DNA from 3 places in the Kurthia populi genome. Region 3 is predicted to be linked to each of the others. Evidence: predicted binding sites of a transcription regulator. Region 3 holds the regulator's gene; each other region holds the start of a gene.
The links. The regulator LexA, encoded in region 3, represses DNA repair genes until DNA is damaged. The targets are predictions, from matches to a motif close to CGAACATATGTTCG.
Positions count from the first base shown of each region.

Region 1: ruvA (Holliday junction branch migration protein RuvA) is a predicted target of LexA. The motif match lies at 2,682-2,695, and genes of this name have one in related genera.
Region 2: addB (helicase-exonuclease AddAB subunit AddB) is a predicted target of LexA. The motif match lies at 2,694-2,707, and genes of this name have one in related genera.

Region 1 covers NZ_JBHUOR010000137.1:12,722-18,456, reverse strand. Annotated here, with positions in the region: gene obgE (GTPase ObgE) at 1-647, shown strand, start outside; gene ACFSY7_RS17435 (ACT domain-containing protein) at 666-1,121, shown strand; gene pheA (prephenate dehydratase) at 1,138-2,001, shown strand; gene ACFSY7_RS17425 (transcription repressor NadR) at 2,048-2,575, opposite strand; gene ruvA (Holliday junction branch migration protein RuvA) at 2,724-3,344, shown strand; gene ruvB (Holliday junction branch migration DNA helicase RuvB) at 3,361-4,365, shown strand; gene queA (tRNA preQ1(34) S-adenosylmethionine ribosyltransferase-isomerase QueA) at 4,386-5,432, shown strand; gene tgt (tRNA guanosine(34) transglycosylase Tgt) at 5,436-5,735, shown strand, end outside.
Region 2 covers NZ_JBHUOR010000142.1:69,507-75,241, forward strand. Annotated here, with positions in the region: gene ftsX (permease-like cell division protein FtsX) at 1-49, shown strand, start outside; gene ACFSY7_RS19435 (redoxin domain-containing protein) at 122-640, shown strand; gene ACFSY7_RS19440 (PDZ domain-containing protein) at 729-1,880, shown strand; gene ACFSY7_RS19445 (TVP38/TMEM64 family protein) at 2,044-2,667, shown strand; gene addB (helicase-exonuclease AddAB subunit AddB) at 2,774-5,735, shown strand, end outside.
Region 3 covers NZ_JBHUOR010000033.1:13,074-18,808, forward strand. Annotated here, with positions in the region: gene ACFSY7_RS05955 (5'-nucleotidase C-terminal domain-containing protein) at 13-339, opposite strand; gene ACFSY7_RS05960 (5'-nucleotidase C-terminal domain-containing protein) at 360-1,601, opposite strand; gene ACFSY7_RS05965 (hypothetical protein) at 2,025-2,474, shown strand; gene lexA (transcriptional repressor LexA) at 2,575-3,195, opposite strand; gene yneA (cell division suppressor protein YneA) at 3,355-3,660, shown strand; gene ACFSY7_RS05980 (DUF896 domain-containing protein) at 3,733-3,978, shown strand; gene tkt (transketolase) at 4,182-5,735, shown strand, end outside.

The DNA.
Region 1 (5,735 bases), on a different contig from region 3:
GTCTAATTGAAGGTGCAGCACAAGGTGTCGGCTTAGGTCATCAGTTCCTACGTCATATCGAACGTACACGTGTTATCGTACATGTTATTGACATGAGTGGTATGGAAGGTCGCGACCCGTATGAAGACTACTTAACAATCAATAAAGAGTTAGAAGAATATAACTTACGCTTAACTGAGCGTCCTCAGCTGATTGTTGCTAACAAAATGGACATGCCAAATGCGGAAGAAAACTTAGAAGTATTCCGTAAAAAAATTGGTGATGAAGCGAAAGTTTTCGCAATTTCAGCTATTTCTCGTCAAGGATTACAAGAACTACTTTACGAAATTGATGCGCTATTAGATGTAACACCTGAGTTCTTACTTCATGATGTTGAAGAAGAAGAAACAGATGCTACTGTTCTATACAAACACGAAGCGAAAGGTCCAGACTTCGTCGTATCACGCGATGAAGATGGCGCATTCGTATTAAGTGGCGATACAATTGAACGTCTATTCAAAATGACAGACTTCAGCCGTGAAGAATCTGTACGTCGTTTCGCACGTCAAATGCGTGGTATGGGTGTTGATGAAGCACTTCGCGATAATGGCATCGAAAATGGCGATACGGTACGAATCCTGAAATTTGAATTCGAATTTGTCGATTAGTGATAAGGGGGGAAAGACATGAAAAATGTAGCGGATCAACGTTACTATTTAGTTCGTGAAGATGTATTAACAGATGCTATGCAAAAAACTTTGCAGGCAAAACATTTGCTTCAAACAGGCTCAGTATCTTCAATTTGGGATGCTGTAAAAGAAGTCGATTTATCTCGTAGTGCTTTTTATAAGTATCGAGATGCTGTTTTTCCCTTCCACTCTATTGTGCAAGAACGCATTTTAACGGTTTTCTTACAATTAGAGGATCGTAAAGGAACGTTAGCTCGTTTGCTCTCCACAGTGACGGAGACGCATTGTAATGTGTTAACGATTCACCAAACGATCCCTATCCAAGGAAGAGCGAATGTCACATTATCTCTTGATGTAACGGCAATGGACGTAGAATTAGATGATTTATTACAAAATCTTAAAAAATTAGATTTTGTGGAATCAGCTGAAGTTATTAGTTCAGGAGCGTTATAACGAGAGGGGAATTTTCGTGGCAGAAAAAGAATGGGAAAATCGTGTGGCCTATTTAGGCCCTGAAGGTACATTTACGCATTTAGCAACAAAACGTTTGTTTGAAAACGATTGGTTGATTCCAGTAAAAACGATTCCTGAGTGTATAGAGGCTGTTTCGGAAGGGCAGGTAGATTTAGCTGTCGTGCCGATTGAAAACGCCTTAGAAGGAATTGTGCCACTTACAATCGACTATTTATATCATGAAGCAAATTTATTTGTAGCTGCTGAGATGGCGATTCCAATTGCACAACATTTGATGGTTAACAAAGCACAGCTAGATAACTGGGAAAACGTTGAACATATTTATTCACACTCACATGCACTTGCGCAGTGTCATAAATATTTATACTATCGTTTCCGTACAGTGCCGCAGGAAGCGCATTCCTCTACAGCAGCAGCAGCCAAATATGTGTCAGAGCATCCAGAGGAATGTGTCGCAGCAATTGCCAATGAGGCAGCGGCTGCACAATATGATTTAGCGATTGTTGAATCCAATATTCATGATTTTCATTTCAACCATACGCGCTTTTTCGTGCTATCGAAAAGTAATATTCGTGTCGAATCACTTACACATGATGAACAAGTTAAAACAACATTAATGGTGAAATTACCAAATGATAATCCAGGGGCACTGCATCAATTATTATCTGTGTTCTCATGGAGACGTTTGAATTTGAGTAAAATCGAATCTCGTCCTCTTAAAACGAAACTAGGAGAATATTTCTTCATTGTTGATGTGTTAGAAGATGAACGTGTACCGATGATGCAAGGAGCAATGGAAGAGTTACGTGCTCTGGGTTGTTCTGTTAAATCACTCGGAAGCTATTATATGTTTGAATAAAAAAAGAGTTCGCCTTTAGCAATTTGCTAGGACGAACTCTTTTTTATTAGTCTTCGACGATAAAGCCATGTAGGCGTAACTGTTGTTCAGCAGCATCTAATTTCTCTTCAGAGTCGGCTGTCAATGTGTGTAGGTGAGCGCCCTCTGTCAATTCAAGTAGCGGGGAGGCAGCAGTTTCACTCATGCGTTTTAAAAATTGTGTGACATCAAAGCGGCTCGAAACCATGATGGATGCAGTTAAGTCACCGTAAACTGGATGAACAATTGTCACATCTTTAACGGTAACACCTGCATCAACTAATAAATTCAATTCTTCTTCCGTTTGATCAGCACGATGATGACTAGCAATTTGACGTTCAACTATTTCTTCATGCGGCTGCACAAAATATAAGTAGCCCTGACTTGTGGCAATAATGGGTTCATTACGTGCTTTCAGTAGTGCCATATCATTAACAATAACTTGGCGTGATACGTTTGAACGTTTTGCTAAATCTGTACCTGTAATTGCGGCATGCTCTGTTTTTAGTAAATCGATTAGAAAGGCGCGACGTTCTTCGCCTAATAATTTTTTCATAATAATCACCTCTAAATACGTTTCGCATAATGTGCATACATAGTGTACCATTAAATATTAGGGATTCGCATTAAAACTGATAATGCGAGTCGTTTATGATAAAATGAGAATATGTGTTTGGATATTTTATTTAAAGGAGCAAACAATCATGTATGATTACATAAAAGGTGTTGTGACACGTATTACACCAGAATATATTGTGATGGAGCAAGGTGGAATTGGCTATCAATTGAATACACCTAATCCATATGCTTTTCATCAAAGCGAAGAGCTTGTACAAGTTTTTACGCATTTACAAGTGCGCGAAGATGCGCATGTATTATTTGGCTTCACATCACTTGAACAGCGTGAGTTATTCCGTAAATTAATCCAAGTATCGGGTATTGGTCCAAAAGGCGCGCTTGCGATTGTCGGAAGCGGCACGCCAAATGCGGTTGTGACAGCAATTGAGCAAGAAGATGAAAAATTCCTTGTGAAATTCCCGGGTGTCGGTAAGAAAACAGCGCGTCAAATGATTTTAGATTTAAAAGGCAAGCTCGATCAATTCCTTGAAAATATTGACCTTAAAAGTGCTGAAGATGAATTGCCTTTATTCGGCGTTAATGCGTATCAACATGAATTAGACGAAGCCATGCTAGCACTTGCTGCATTAGGCTATTCAGAACGTGAGCTTGAAAAAGTAACGAAAATTTTAGCAGATGATGAAAATTTAACGACAACAGAAGCTTATATGAAACAAGCACTGAAATTATTATTAAAGCAACAATAAGAGAGGAGGACGTTCGATGGATGATCGCGTCGTAACAGGAAGCGCTACAAATTTTGATGAGTCATTTGAATTATCGTTACGTCCACAAAATTTACAACAATATATTGGACAACAAAAAGTAAAAAAGAATTTAAAAATCTTTATTGAAGCCGCAAAAATGCGCGAAGAGTCATTAGACCATGTATTATTATATGGCCCACCAGGACTTGGTAAAACGACATTAGCAGCCGTTATTGCCAATGAGATGGGGGTTAATATCCGCATGACAAGTGGCCCTGCTATTGAACGTCCAGGGGATTTAGCGGCCATTTTAAGTGACCTTGAGCCGGGTGATGTGTTATTTATTGATGAAATTCATCGCCTACCTCGTTCGATCGAAGAAGTACTCTATCCTGCAATGGAAGACTACTGTCTCGATATCGTTGTCGGAAAAGGGCCAACTGCTCGTTCTGTACGCCTAGATTTACCACCATTTACATTAGTTGGGGCAACTACAAGGTCCGGCGCGCTATCTGCTCCACTTCGAGACCGTTTTGGTGTATTATTACGGTTGGACTATTATGATGAGGAAGCATTAGCCGAAATTGTAAAACGTAGTTCATCTTTATTTGACGTGGCGATTGACGACCAAGCTTCTGTTGAATTAGCTCGTCGCTCACGTGGGACACCACGTATTGCCAATCGTCTATTAAAGCGTGTACGAGATTATGCGCAGGTCATTGGAGACGGGGCCATTACAATTGATTTATCCAAAACAGCATTAGAGCTCTTACAGGTCGATCCATTAGGGCTTGACCATATTGATCGTAAATTGATGGAGACGATGATTGAACGCTTCCGCGGAGGTCCTGTAGGGCTTGATACAATTGCGGCAAGTATCGGTGAAGAGTCAATGACGATCGAAGATGTATATGAGCCGTATTTAATGCAAATTGGCTTTATTCAACGTACACCACGCGGACGTATGGCAACAGCGCCAGCGTACGAGCATTTTGGCTATAGCTACCCATCTGAAACTTAAAGAAAAGAAGGAACAAACTGATGAAATTAGAAGATTTTGATTACTACCTACCAGAAGAATTAATCGCGCAAGTACCACTTGAAAATCGTGCAGCGAGTCGTTTAATGGTATTAAATAAAGAAACAGGTGAAGTGGAACATCACCATTTCCCACATATTGTCGACGAATTAGAAAAAGGCGATTGCCTTATTTTAAATGACACACGTGTATTACCAGCTCGTTTAATCGGTGAAAAGAAAGACACTGGTGCACATATCGAAGTATTATTAATTAAACAAACTGAAAACGATGAATGGGAAACACTTGTAAAACCAGCAAAACGTATTAAAGAAGGTACCGTTGTATCATTTGGTAATGGCTTATTAACTGCTACATGTACAAGTGAAATGGACCATGGTGGCCGTAAATTTAAATTTGACTATGAAGGAATTTTTATCGAAATTCTAGAAAAATTAGGTACAATGCCTCTTCCTCCATACATTCACGAGAAATTAGATGACCAAGAGCGCTATCAGACTGTATACTCTAAAGAGTTGGGTTCTGCGGCTGCACCAACAGCAGGTCTACATTTCACAGAAGAAATTCTAGATGCAATCCGCGCAAAGGGTGTAGAAGTTGCTTTCGTGACACTTCACGTTGGTATCGGTACATTCCGTCCTGTTAGTGTTGATAATATCGAAGAACATGATATGCACGCGGAATTTTACAATCTTCCAGAAGATACAGCGAAAATTATTAATGATACAAAAGCGAATGGTGGTCGTGTTATTACAGTTGGTACAACGTCAACACGTACACTTGAAACAGTCGCTCAAAATAATAATGGCGAAATTGTCGCTGAATCTGGTTGGTCAAAAATCTTTATTTACCCAGGTTTTGAATACAAAGCAATCGATGGTATGGTAACAAACTTCCACTTACCAAAATCTTCACTTGTGATGATGATTAGTGCATTATCAAGTCGTGAAAACGTCTTAAACGCATATAAAATCGCTGTAGAAAACAAATATCGCTTCTTCAGCTTTGGTGATGCAATGTTTATTCGCCCACAAAAGAAAGGAAATTAATACATGTCTCAACAACCAATTCGTTATGAACTGATTAAAAAATGTAAACAAACAGGCGCACGCTTAGGTATCGTGCATACGCCACACGGCTCATTTGAAACGCCTGCTTTTATGCCAGTAGGTACACAAGCAACAGTTAAAACAATGGCGCCAGAAGAAATTAAAGCAATGGGTGCCAATATAATCCTGTCAAATACGTATCATTTATGGTTACGCCCAGGTCACGAGCTAATTAAAGAAGCGGGTGGCTTACACAAATTTATGAACTGGGACGGTGCTATCTTAACAGACTCAGGTGGTTTC
Region 2 (5,735 bases), on a different contig from region 3:
GATATTTGGAAGTGCAATGTCTATCCGAAAATATTTAGCTGTGAAATAAGCGAAAAGAGGGAATGTCTAGTATAGGGCATTCCCTTTTTGCATGTTAAGATAATGGAAAGGATGTGGGAACATGAAAAAATGGCTAGGGGTGGCACTTGTTGCGCTATTAATTGGCGTGACGATCTATACTACTTGGATGAAAGAACCTTCTGTAGCAGAGGGCATTAAAATCGGCGATAAGGCGCCAGATTTTGAACTGCGTACGCTAGAAGGGGATGTGGTGAACTTAAGTGATTACGAAGGGAAACGCGTGCTCGTGAATTTTTGGGCGACGTGGTGTCCACCATGTATCAAGGAAACGCCGTATATGGTCGCTTACTATAAGGCACATCAAAAAGAAGGTATCGAGATTTTATCGGTTAATTTAACGTCAACAGAGACTGGGAGCGCACCAGTGGAAGCATTTGTTGAAAAATATGAGATGCCATTTAAGACGGTGCTAGATGCGATGGATGAAGTAAGTAAAGTGTACCAAATCGCAGCGGTTCCAACGTCATATTTCATTGATGCGGACGGAATCATTCATAAAAAAGTTGAAGGTGGCGTAAGTTCAGCGCAATTACAACAGATATTTAACGAAATGCGCTAAGTTCGTTCGCCTAAAGAGGTTCACTTTGTTACAATAGAAACAGTTAATAATTTACATTAAGGCGAGGTGAATCACACTGGATATCGTTGTGGAGATAGCAAAAGGTATCGGCAGACTCTTCATGAATCCGCTACTGTATGTGGCGATTTTATTTTGTATCCTTATTGGGTATCGTCGTGTGATTAATGAACGAAAATCGTTTAATCGACGTATTCACTGGGGCATGTATGAGGCTGTTTATTTATTAAAAGAAGGATGGGCAATGGCGCTCATTTTCTCACTCATTAGTATCATCGTAGGCATCGTTTTACCGGTTGAATACATAGTGCTTGTAACGCTTGTGATGCTAGTCGGTGTTATTTCATTTTATTATCATTTAGCATCTGCGGCATACGGCTTTGCGGTCGCATTTACCGCGATTTGGCTAACGTATATGTACGATTGGTCATGGTCGATTTTGGGCTGGCAATTTGATGCGACAGTGATGCATAAAAATTTATTGATTTCAGTGCCACTGATTATCGCACTTGTATTGCTGATTGAAGGGCAGCTTGTACGAAAATATGCAGCGAATAATGCGTCGCCTCGTCTACAAACGACAGCACGTGGCTTGCGTGCAGTGACGTATTTATCGAAGCGTATTTGGATTTTACCTGTCGTATTCTTTATTCCGGGTGGCGCGATTCCAGACTGGGCCCCGTTTTGGCCACAACTGTCATTAGGTGGCGAAACGTATGGACTTGTGTTATTCCCAGTCGTTATTGGCTTCCAGCAACGTGCCCGTAAAATGCTTGCGAAGGCTTTTTATCCGCAAGTCGGTGCGACGATTCAGTTGCTTGGTGTACTCGTATTGATTGAAGCGATTTTGGCAATTTTCTTCCCGATTATGGGCATTGCGGCAGTTGCGGTCGCATTTGTTGGTCGCGCGTTAATTTCGATTATTTATTCTGTACGTGAGCGTAAAGGGCAATTTGCGGTGACGCCTCAAGATGCAGGCGTTGTAGTTGCAGCTGTCTTACCAGAGTCACCAGCTGAAGCGATGGGCATCGAGGTCGGTGAAATTATTCGCCGCGTCAATGGCATACCTGTAAAAACAGAGACGGAGCTTTATGAGGCATTGCAAATCAATGCGGCACATTGTCTTATTGAAGTGCTAGATGCGCAAAATGAAATTCGTATTCGTCAGCATGTTATTTTCCGCCATGATCATTTCCGAATTGGCTTAATTGTGCTGAAATAATACCGGTGGAGAGGCTATTCCAACGCCTTTCTTTTTTTATGGAATCACCTCTATTTTTTGAAAATAAAGAAGGATTCCCGCTATAATAAAATAAACAATGTAGAAACTTTTAACGATGTAAAACGCTCTATGATTAGAGGTTATGTACGAAGGGGGCAAGGCTATGCCAGCGTGGTTGACTGTAGAAAATTTTCAAGCCGTTGCCCAGCAACATCAACTTATCGGGATGCTGCTGGCATTCTTATTGCCATTTTTTGAAGCATTTTTACCGGTACTACCACTTGCGGCATTTGTCGTCGCAAATGCGTCTGCATATGGTATGTGGATGGGCTTTTTATTATCTTGGACAGGTTCTGTAGCCGGAGCGTACTGCGTTTTCTTACTTGTAAGACGATTTGGTCACGCCAAGGTTTTTCGTTTTATTACAGAGCGTAAAGCCGTTACAAAACTTATTAAATGGGTGGAATATCATGGCTTTACACCGCTTTTTGTGTTGCTATGCTTTCCGTTTACACCAACGTCTATTGTCAATGTTGTGGCCGGCTTATCAAAATTAAAAAAGAAGCATTATTTCGTTACGATTTTGTTAGCAAAAATCATCCAGCTCCTTGTTATTAGCTGGATTGGTTCGGATTTACGTGCGTTAATTACGCAGCCCGAACGCTCGATTATTGTCGTGCTCGTCATTTTGATTATGTGGGGCGGCGGTAAATATGCTGAAAAGCGAATGAATGCGAAGATGGCGCAGGACTTGAATAATAAACAGAAAAAACCTTCTGATGACTAGAAGGTTTTTTTATTTTGAGAAATAAGCGAATATACGTTCTTATTTTGTGCGAATACAGGCAAGTCCATGTATAATAAAGGTAATTACGTTTTAGAGGGGGAGTACGATGGCTTTACGTGTCATTTCAGGGCGAGCAGGCGTTGGCAAAACATATTTCATGGAACGCGAAATCATGGATGTAGTCAATAAAGAACCACTTGGGGCGCCGATATTTATGGTTGTTCCAGACCAAATGTCATTTTCAAGTGAACGCAATTTAACGTGGATGGCTGGGGAATCACGCGGAACAATTCGCGTGCAGGTCACATCATTTAAGCGATTAGCATGGCGCATTTTACAGGAGGCAGGTGGGATTAGCCGTCAGGAGCTCAATGGCTTTGGTTACCGCATGCTACTAAAAAGTGTCCTAGAAGAAAATAAAGATAAGCTACGTCTTTTCGGGAAAGCTGCGGATAAACGTGGCTTTACAGAAGAAATGGAGCAACTATTAAAGGAATTAAGCCGCTATAGCGTCAATGGCGACAAGATGGCATTGATTCAACGTGAGTTCGACCAATTAGACGCACCGCGCACATTGCAAGATAAGGTGCATGATATTCAATTAATTCAGGCAGCAGTTGAGGAGCGACTGGGGACGACCTATGTCGATAGCGAGGGTTATTTACCACTACTTCAACAAAAATTAGTCCATTCGACGATGATTCGCGAGGCATCAATTTATATTGATGGCTTTATGTCGTTTACCACGCAGGAGTTTGATCTTGTGCAAGAGCTTCTTGCGACCGCAAAAAATGTCACGATAGCACTACCATTTGAGCAGGAGTTTGATGCAGATGATGAGCAGGCGTTATTTTATGAGCCGGCAAATACAGCACGTCGCTTAAAAGATGTCGCGTTTTCAAACGGTATTGAAGTGAAACCAGATGTCCATTTAACGCAGACGATGCGCTATAGCAATGATACGCTTCAAACGATTGAATCGCAGTTTGAGCACTATCATCCGAAGCAGGCGAAAACGACAGCGCATCTCGATATTGCGGCAGCCGTTAATCCTCATGCGGAAATCCATGAGGTCGCGCGAAAAATTCGGACGCTGTCACATGAGGGCATTGCCTACAATGAAATGGCGATTATTTACCGTCAGGCAGAGCAGTATGATCCACTGCTATCCACCATTTTTCCGCAATATGACATTCCGTTTTTCATTAGCCAAAAGAAACCAATGCTGCATCACCCGCTCATTGAATTTAGTCGCTCGATTTTAGAGAGCATTCAAACGGATTGGAAGTATGAGCCGATTTTCCGTGCGATTAAGACGGATTTATTTTTCCCATTACATGCAGATAAGAAAATTTGGCGCGAGCGTGCAGATCGGTTAGAAAACTTTGTGATGGCACAAGGGATTTATGGCGAGCGCTGGTTTGATGATATTCGCTGGGTGTATAAAAAATACCGTGGCTTAGAATTTTTCACAACAAAGCAAACCGATGAAGAGCGTGCATTCCAGCAAGAAATTGAAGCGGTACGTGTACTTGTACGTGAACCGCTGCACCAGCTACAGCAGCAATTAGAGCAAGCACATACGGGCCGGGCCTATGCAGAAATTTTATACACGTTCATTGATGAATTAGCGATTTTTGCGAAGCTACAAGAGCTAAAAGATTATGAAAATGCGCATGGCAAGCTCCTTGCGGCGACCGAGCATGAGCAGGCATGGAATGAATGGGTGAATGTGCTCGACCAATTCGTCGAAATGTTTGGCGATGTGGAATTAACGCTTGATGAATTCATTGAAATTTTAGATGAGGGGCTGGATTCACTTGAGTTTTCACGCATTCCACCGTCAATTGATGAGGTGACAGTCGTAACGGCAGATTTAGCGCGTTTAATGAATATGAAAGCAGTATTTGTCATTGGCATGAATGAAGGAGTTTACCCGCAGCGTATCGACCGTGAAGGCTTGCTAGCAGATACGGAGCGCGAGTGGTTTGAGCGCACGGGGAATGAGATTGCACCAACCTCTCGTGAGCGTTTACTTGAGGAAAATTTTATCGCCTACCGTGCATTTACCGTAGCATCGCATGAATTATTTATTAGCTATACGATGGCAGATAGTGAAGGGAAAAGTGTCTTGCCGTCGACCTATTTGAAGAAAATTCATGATCTCGTACCGGGCTTAGAGGAGCGCTATATTTATATGAGCCCCGAGGAATCGCTTGATACCGAGGATGACTGGCATTATATCGCACACCCACGTACGGCTCTCGCGTATTTAATGATTCAGCTTCGTAAGCAGTACTATGACCAAGATGCACTAACACCGGCATGGGCTGCACTGAAGGAATATTATCAGAATGATCCCTACTGGGAAGATGTACTGAAGCGTTTGATGCGGCCACTTATTACGCATAATCGCGCTGAAAATCTAACACCAGAATATACACGTGAATTATATGGAAAAGACATTATTTCGAGTGTATCGCGTATTGAAAAATATTATAGCTGTCCATTCTCACATTTCACGACCTATGGACTGCATTTAGAGGAACGTAAAGAATACCGCCTCGAAACGCCAACTATCGGTGATTTATTCCATGCGGCGCTTAAATACATTTCAGAAAAAACAGAGGCACTCGGTCTGACTTGGGGACAGTTGTCTGTTGAGGAATGCCGTAAACTTTCGCAAGAAGCAGTGGCGGAAATTGTACCGATGCTGTATCACAAAATTTTACTTAGCACGGCGCGCTATCGTTATATTATGCGTAAACTGACACAAATCGTTGAGCGTACGATGCTGTCGCTAGCGAATCATGCTAAAACGACGGGCTTTAAGCCAATTGCTATTGAAGCTGCCTTTGGTCCAGGACAGGGCGATATGCTCCCACCGCTTGTTATTCAGCTTGATAATGAGCATAAGCTACAAATGCGTGGACGAATCGACCGTATTGATGCGACAGAAGTGAATAATAAGCCGTATATTCGTGTGATTGACTATAAATCTTCTGCGCAAAAATTAGACTTAAATGATGTCTATCATGGGCTATCGCTACAAATGCTGACGTATTTAG
Region 3 (5,735 bases):
TTCTGCTTTTTCTTAACATGAAAGAACGCTATTTTTCAACTTGAACGCTACGCGGTGTATAGGCTGTTGGCACATTTTCATTGCTTTTAAATAGTTGATAAATGTATCAGTATCGATGCCAATAATTTCACTGTTCTTAAGCTTTGTAAATGTTGGAAAGTTATCGCCACCGCCTGTTAAATAATTATTTAACACGACAGTATACGATTTATTCGCAACAATTTTTTCTGAGCTTGATTTATCGCCGACAAAAACATCAACGATTTCTTTGTCGTTGTACGTATAGTGTAGACCGGCTACTTCTAAGCCACGACCGCCTGAGAATTGCTCATTTAACACTTGAGTGATTTGAGCCCCTGTTAATGTCCAGTGTATAGGAAGTTCGAGAATGGTTGAACCTTTTGCGCAGCTTCCCATGTAATGATGTTTCGCCCATCTTTTACTGTTGCGACTAAATCGTCACGTACACCACCAGAGTTTGTGAATGCAAAATCGACATGACGTTCTAAATTTTTCATTAGGGCAAGCTGTGAGTCTGCTACTAAATTACCGACAGCTGAGCCTCCAATTTTAGCTATACGGACGCTTGATAAACGCTCTGCATCAAGTGTCGCAATTTGAGCGCGTGTCACAGTCGCTGTTAATTGAGCGGCATTTTGCACGATGCGATTCACATTTTTTACGACACTATTTTTATTAATTACTGTATTTGAGCGCGTGTAATTGTATTTTACAGTAGCTGCTGGCGTTTTCACGAAATCATTTGTTGTCGTGCTAATTTTACCTGTTGCGACATTGTATGATTTACCATAATCGAATGATTCGACAACGCGAATATTCTTTTTACCATAAAGACCATTAGCGAATGAATGACTATGTCCACCAAAGACAATATCAACAGAATGATTTGGTGCGATTTTATCTAATTTATCAATGATTTGTGTGACAGAACCGCCAACTTGTGCTTTGTTTGGCTTCGCTGCTTGTGTTTCGATTGTTTGATTCGATGTACCTGTATTTTCAGCGCCAGCATGAGCTAAGACAACAATGGCCTTTACACCTTTTTTACGTAGTACCTTATCGTATTTCGCAATGGCCTTTGCAGGATCTGTGAAGCTAAGATTTTTCGTATGTGTCGGCATAATTAATTGCTGTACATATGGGTCAACAACGCCGATAAAACCAACTTTTACACCATTAATCGTTTTAATTTCATATGGTTTAAAGCCAGAAATCGTTTTTTTCGACTTTTTATTGACGACATTTGCCGCTAAAAGCGTTGTGTTACTTTTTTCAATTTTATAACGACTTACAAGATCATAATTTGGTGTATCATATGTGGCTTTTTTTCCTTGAATCACGCGTAAAAATTCGTCTAAACCGTCATTTAATTCATGATTCCCAATGACACCAAGTTGGAAATTCATCGCATTTAAAATCGAAATGGTTGGATGATCTTGAAGCAAGCTAGAAATGGCAGGGCCACCACCTAAAATATCACCTGTATGTACAGAAATTGAGTTTGTATTGGCTGATTTTAAGTTATTTGTTTTCGCAAATGCTTGTTTTTCTTTTGATAAATTGTAAGCAAGAGAAGCCATGCCACCAATTGTTTTTCCTGCACTATTTGTATACGTGCTATCAATGTATCCGTTTAGGTCATTAATCCCTAAAAATTGTACAGGTACGTTCTTTGCTGTTGTTTTGGCATCAGCAGTTGTTGATAATGCACAGAACAGTGCGGCTGTCGCACTTAATGAAACTAGAAATTTCGAACGAATAATTCTAAAGTCCTCCTTATAAATTGTGTTATAGTGATAAAATAATTATGATTCAATATTTTTATTTTCACAATTATGATTTTAAATACATTTAAAAAAAGGAATTAAATGGAATTTTCAGTCCTGGTATATCGTCACAAATTGACCATAATTTAATAAGCAGGAGACGTATTTAACTAGCATGTTAGCGACAAGCATATAATAATAGAAGGTAGAAATAATCGTGTGAGAGGAAGCATTGAATTGACGACATGTTTAACGGCAGCGCCGGTAGTGAAAGTGTTTTTGGGGAATGAAGAAATTGGGGAGGTTCGATTGAAGCAGGAGCATCCGTTTTTAATGAAGGGACAGCGAACGTATCATGCTATTTATGAAGTGATGACGGCTAAACAACAGCTCATCGGAACTTTTCAGCCACATTTTATGGCAGTAGCGAAAGGTTATGAGCTCGTGTTACCGACATATGGCACCATCCTAGATACGACAACCATACGAGAGGGTTATTGTGCATCGATTCGCGGGACGACGTATGAAGTCCGCAGAGGACAACAAGTCTTTGAGTTTGTGATGGATAATTGTGTGAAAATGATGATAGAGGTGACGCATGTGATTCGATTAACCGCATTAGAAGAAGTAAGTGATGAGGAGCAATTAATCGTAGCCATGATTGCGATGAAGTTAGCTGCTACATAGAGTGGGAGAGGCGGAGACATTCTAGCCTCTTTTTTTGCGAAAGAAAAAAGAAGAGACTGACATGTCAATCTCCTCCTTATGACGAAATCATAAATGATTGTTACATCACTGTACGATATAAGCCAACTACTTTACCTAAAACAGAAACCTTTTCAACGATGATTGGCTCCATTGTGGCGTTTTCAGGTTGTAAGCGGAAGTGGTGCTCTTCTTTATAGAAGCGTTTTACTGTTGCTTCATTTTCTTCTGTCATCGCGACAACAATTTCACCGTTATTTGCAGATGATTGTTGTTTGACGATAACATAGTCACCATTTAATATGCCAGCCTCGATCATCGAATCGCCCATAATCTCAAGCATGAAAATATGGTCATCTGATGTCGCGTAAGACGATGGAATAGGGAAGTACTCCTCAATATTTTCAATTGCAGTTATCGGCATACCAGCCGTTACTTTTCCTACAAGTGGCACATGGAGTACGTCTTTTTTCTTAACGGCTTCATCCGCTGTATCTAATACCTCAATAGCACGTGGCTTTGTTGGGTCACGACGAATTAATCCTTTACTTTCTAAACGAGCTAAATGCCCATGCACAGTTGAACTAGATGCTAGTCCAACAGCCTCACCGATTTCACGTACAGAAGGTGGATACCCTTTTGTGCGGACCTCTTCTTTAATAAAAGCTAAAATGTCTTCTTGTCTCTTTGAAACTTTTTTCATTTTTTTCACCTCACCTAGTCTATACCTATCGTACTCCGAGTATAACAAATGCGAACAAACAATGCAAACATAAGTTCGAAAAAAATAGTTGACACGAATGTTTGTTCGTTTTAAAATAAGAACACATATTCCGAACGTATATTCGAAAGGGTGATTTTCGTGATAAAGTGGATGAAGAAAAATGGTGCAACAGCCGGTATATCAGCGATTGTAGTATGGAGTATGCTTCTAACAATACATGGACTTTTCGATACAACAGATTTTGGCATAATTCAAGTCGAAGATGGCGATACGCTGTGGACATTAGCGGAGCGTTATAAAGGCGATATGGACCGAGAAGATTGGATTTTATCAGTGAAGCGTGAAAATGCCATTTACGAGGACCGTCTATATGTCGGCGATGAGTTAAATGTGCCAAATGGCCACCACAACATAGAGCAAATCGAAGTCGCAACAAATAAATAAAGGCGAAATGCTTGCGTTTAGACCAATTTTTTCATACCTTTGTAGTAGTAGTATATGAAGGGAAGAAAAAATATGTTACCACAAGCAAAAATTAACCGCATCAATGCATTAGCGAAAAAGAAAAAAGCAGGTACACTAACACAGGAAGAAGCAAAAGAACAATCAGCACTTCGTCAAGAATACTTGCAAGCTTTCCGCGGCAATATGCGTCGTACAATTGAAAATGTTCGTGTCATGGACCCAGAAGGGAATGACGTCACACCGGACAAATTAAAACAAGTACAAGAAATCAAATCAAAATTAAATCGTCTTAACTAATGAATTCAGCAGCCGTTGTCAGACGTCTGCTGTTTTTTAATTCCTAGTTAGAAAAAAATTGAGTGATGTAATATTTTGAAAATTGGAATATTTTTTCATAGCGCTTACAATTGATTGAAAAATCATTGTATTCTTTACCAATTTTGACTAGACTGTAGGTAGTACAATATTTTGCTTATTTTAGAAAGGATGTCTATATTACAATGACGCAACAAGCAGATCAGTTAGCAATTAATACGATTCGTACTTTATCAATCGATGCGATTGAAAAAGCAAACTCAGGTCACCCAGGTTTACCAATGGGTGCAGCACCAATGGCTTACACGCTTTGGACAAAACAAATGCACCATAACCCTAAAAACCCAACTTGGTTCAACCGCGACCGTTTCGTTTTATCAGCAGGTCATGGTTCAATGTTACTTTACAGCCTTCTTCACTTAGGTGGCTACGGCCTTGAAATGGAAGAAATCAAAAGCTTCCGCCAATGGGGTTCTAAAACACCAGGTCACCCAGAATACCGCCACACAGCAGGCGTAGAAGCAACAACAGGTCCATTAGGTCAAGGGATCTCAATGGCCGTTGGTATGGCAATGGCTGAGGTACATTTAGCTGCAACATACAACAAACCAAACTACAATGTTGTCGATCACTATACATTCGCACTTTGTGGCGATGGTGATTTAATGGAAGGTGTTTCTGCAGAAGCAGCGTCACTTGCTGGTCACTTAAACTTAGAAAAACTGATCGTTTTATACGATTCAAATGACATCTCTTTAGATGGTGATTTAAATAAATCATTCTCTGACAAAACAGCAGATCGTTTCAAATCTTATGGCTGGAACTACATTTCAGTAGAAGACGGTACAGATGTTGAAGCAATCAATACTGCAATCGAACAAGCAAAATCACATAAAGGCCAACCAACTTTAATTGAAATCAAAACAGTTATTGGCTTTGGTTCTCCAAACAAATCTGGTAAATCAGATTCTCATGGTGCACCACTAGGCACGGACGAAGTAAAATTAACAAAAGCAGCTTACGGCTGGGATGGCGAAGATTTCTTCGTACCAGAAGAAGTATATACAACATTCAACGAAGCAGCTGAAGTAAATGGCGCACAAGTAGAAGCAAAATGGAATGAATTACTTGCAGGTTATAAAGCGGAATTCCCAGAACTTGCGACGCAATTTGAAAATGCCATCGCTGGTAAATTACCAGAAAACTTCGATGCAGATTTCCCTGTATACGAAGCTGGTAAATCAGTAGCGACACGTTCATCTTCAGGTGAAGTAATCAATGCTATCGCAAAAGCTGTACCATCATTCTTCGGTGGTTCTGCTGACCTTGCAGGCTCAAATAAAACAACAATCAAAGGCGCTGGCGATTTCTCAGCACAAACACCAGAAGGCCGTAATATCTGGTTTGGTGTACGTGAATTCGCAATGGGTGCAGCACTTAACGGGATGGCACTTCACGGTGGCTTAAACGTATTTGGCGGTACATTCTTCGTATTCTCTGATTATGTACGTCCAGCAATTCGTTTATCAGCACTTATGGGCTTACCTGTAACATATGTATTCACACATGACTCAATCGCTGTCGGTGAAGATGGTCCAACACACGAACCAATCGAACACTTAGCAGCATTACGCGCAATGCCAAACCTTTCTGTTATCCGTCCTGCAGATGCAACGGAATCAGCAGCAGCGTGGAAACTTGCGTTAGAATCAGAAACAACCCCAACGGCATTAGTGCTT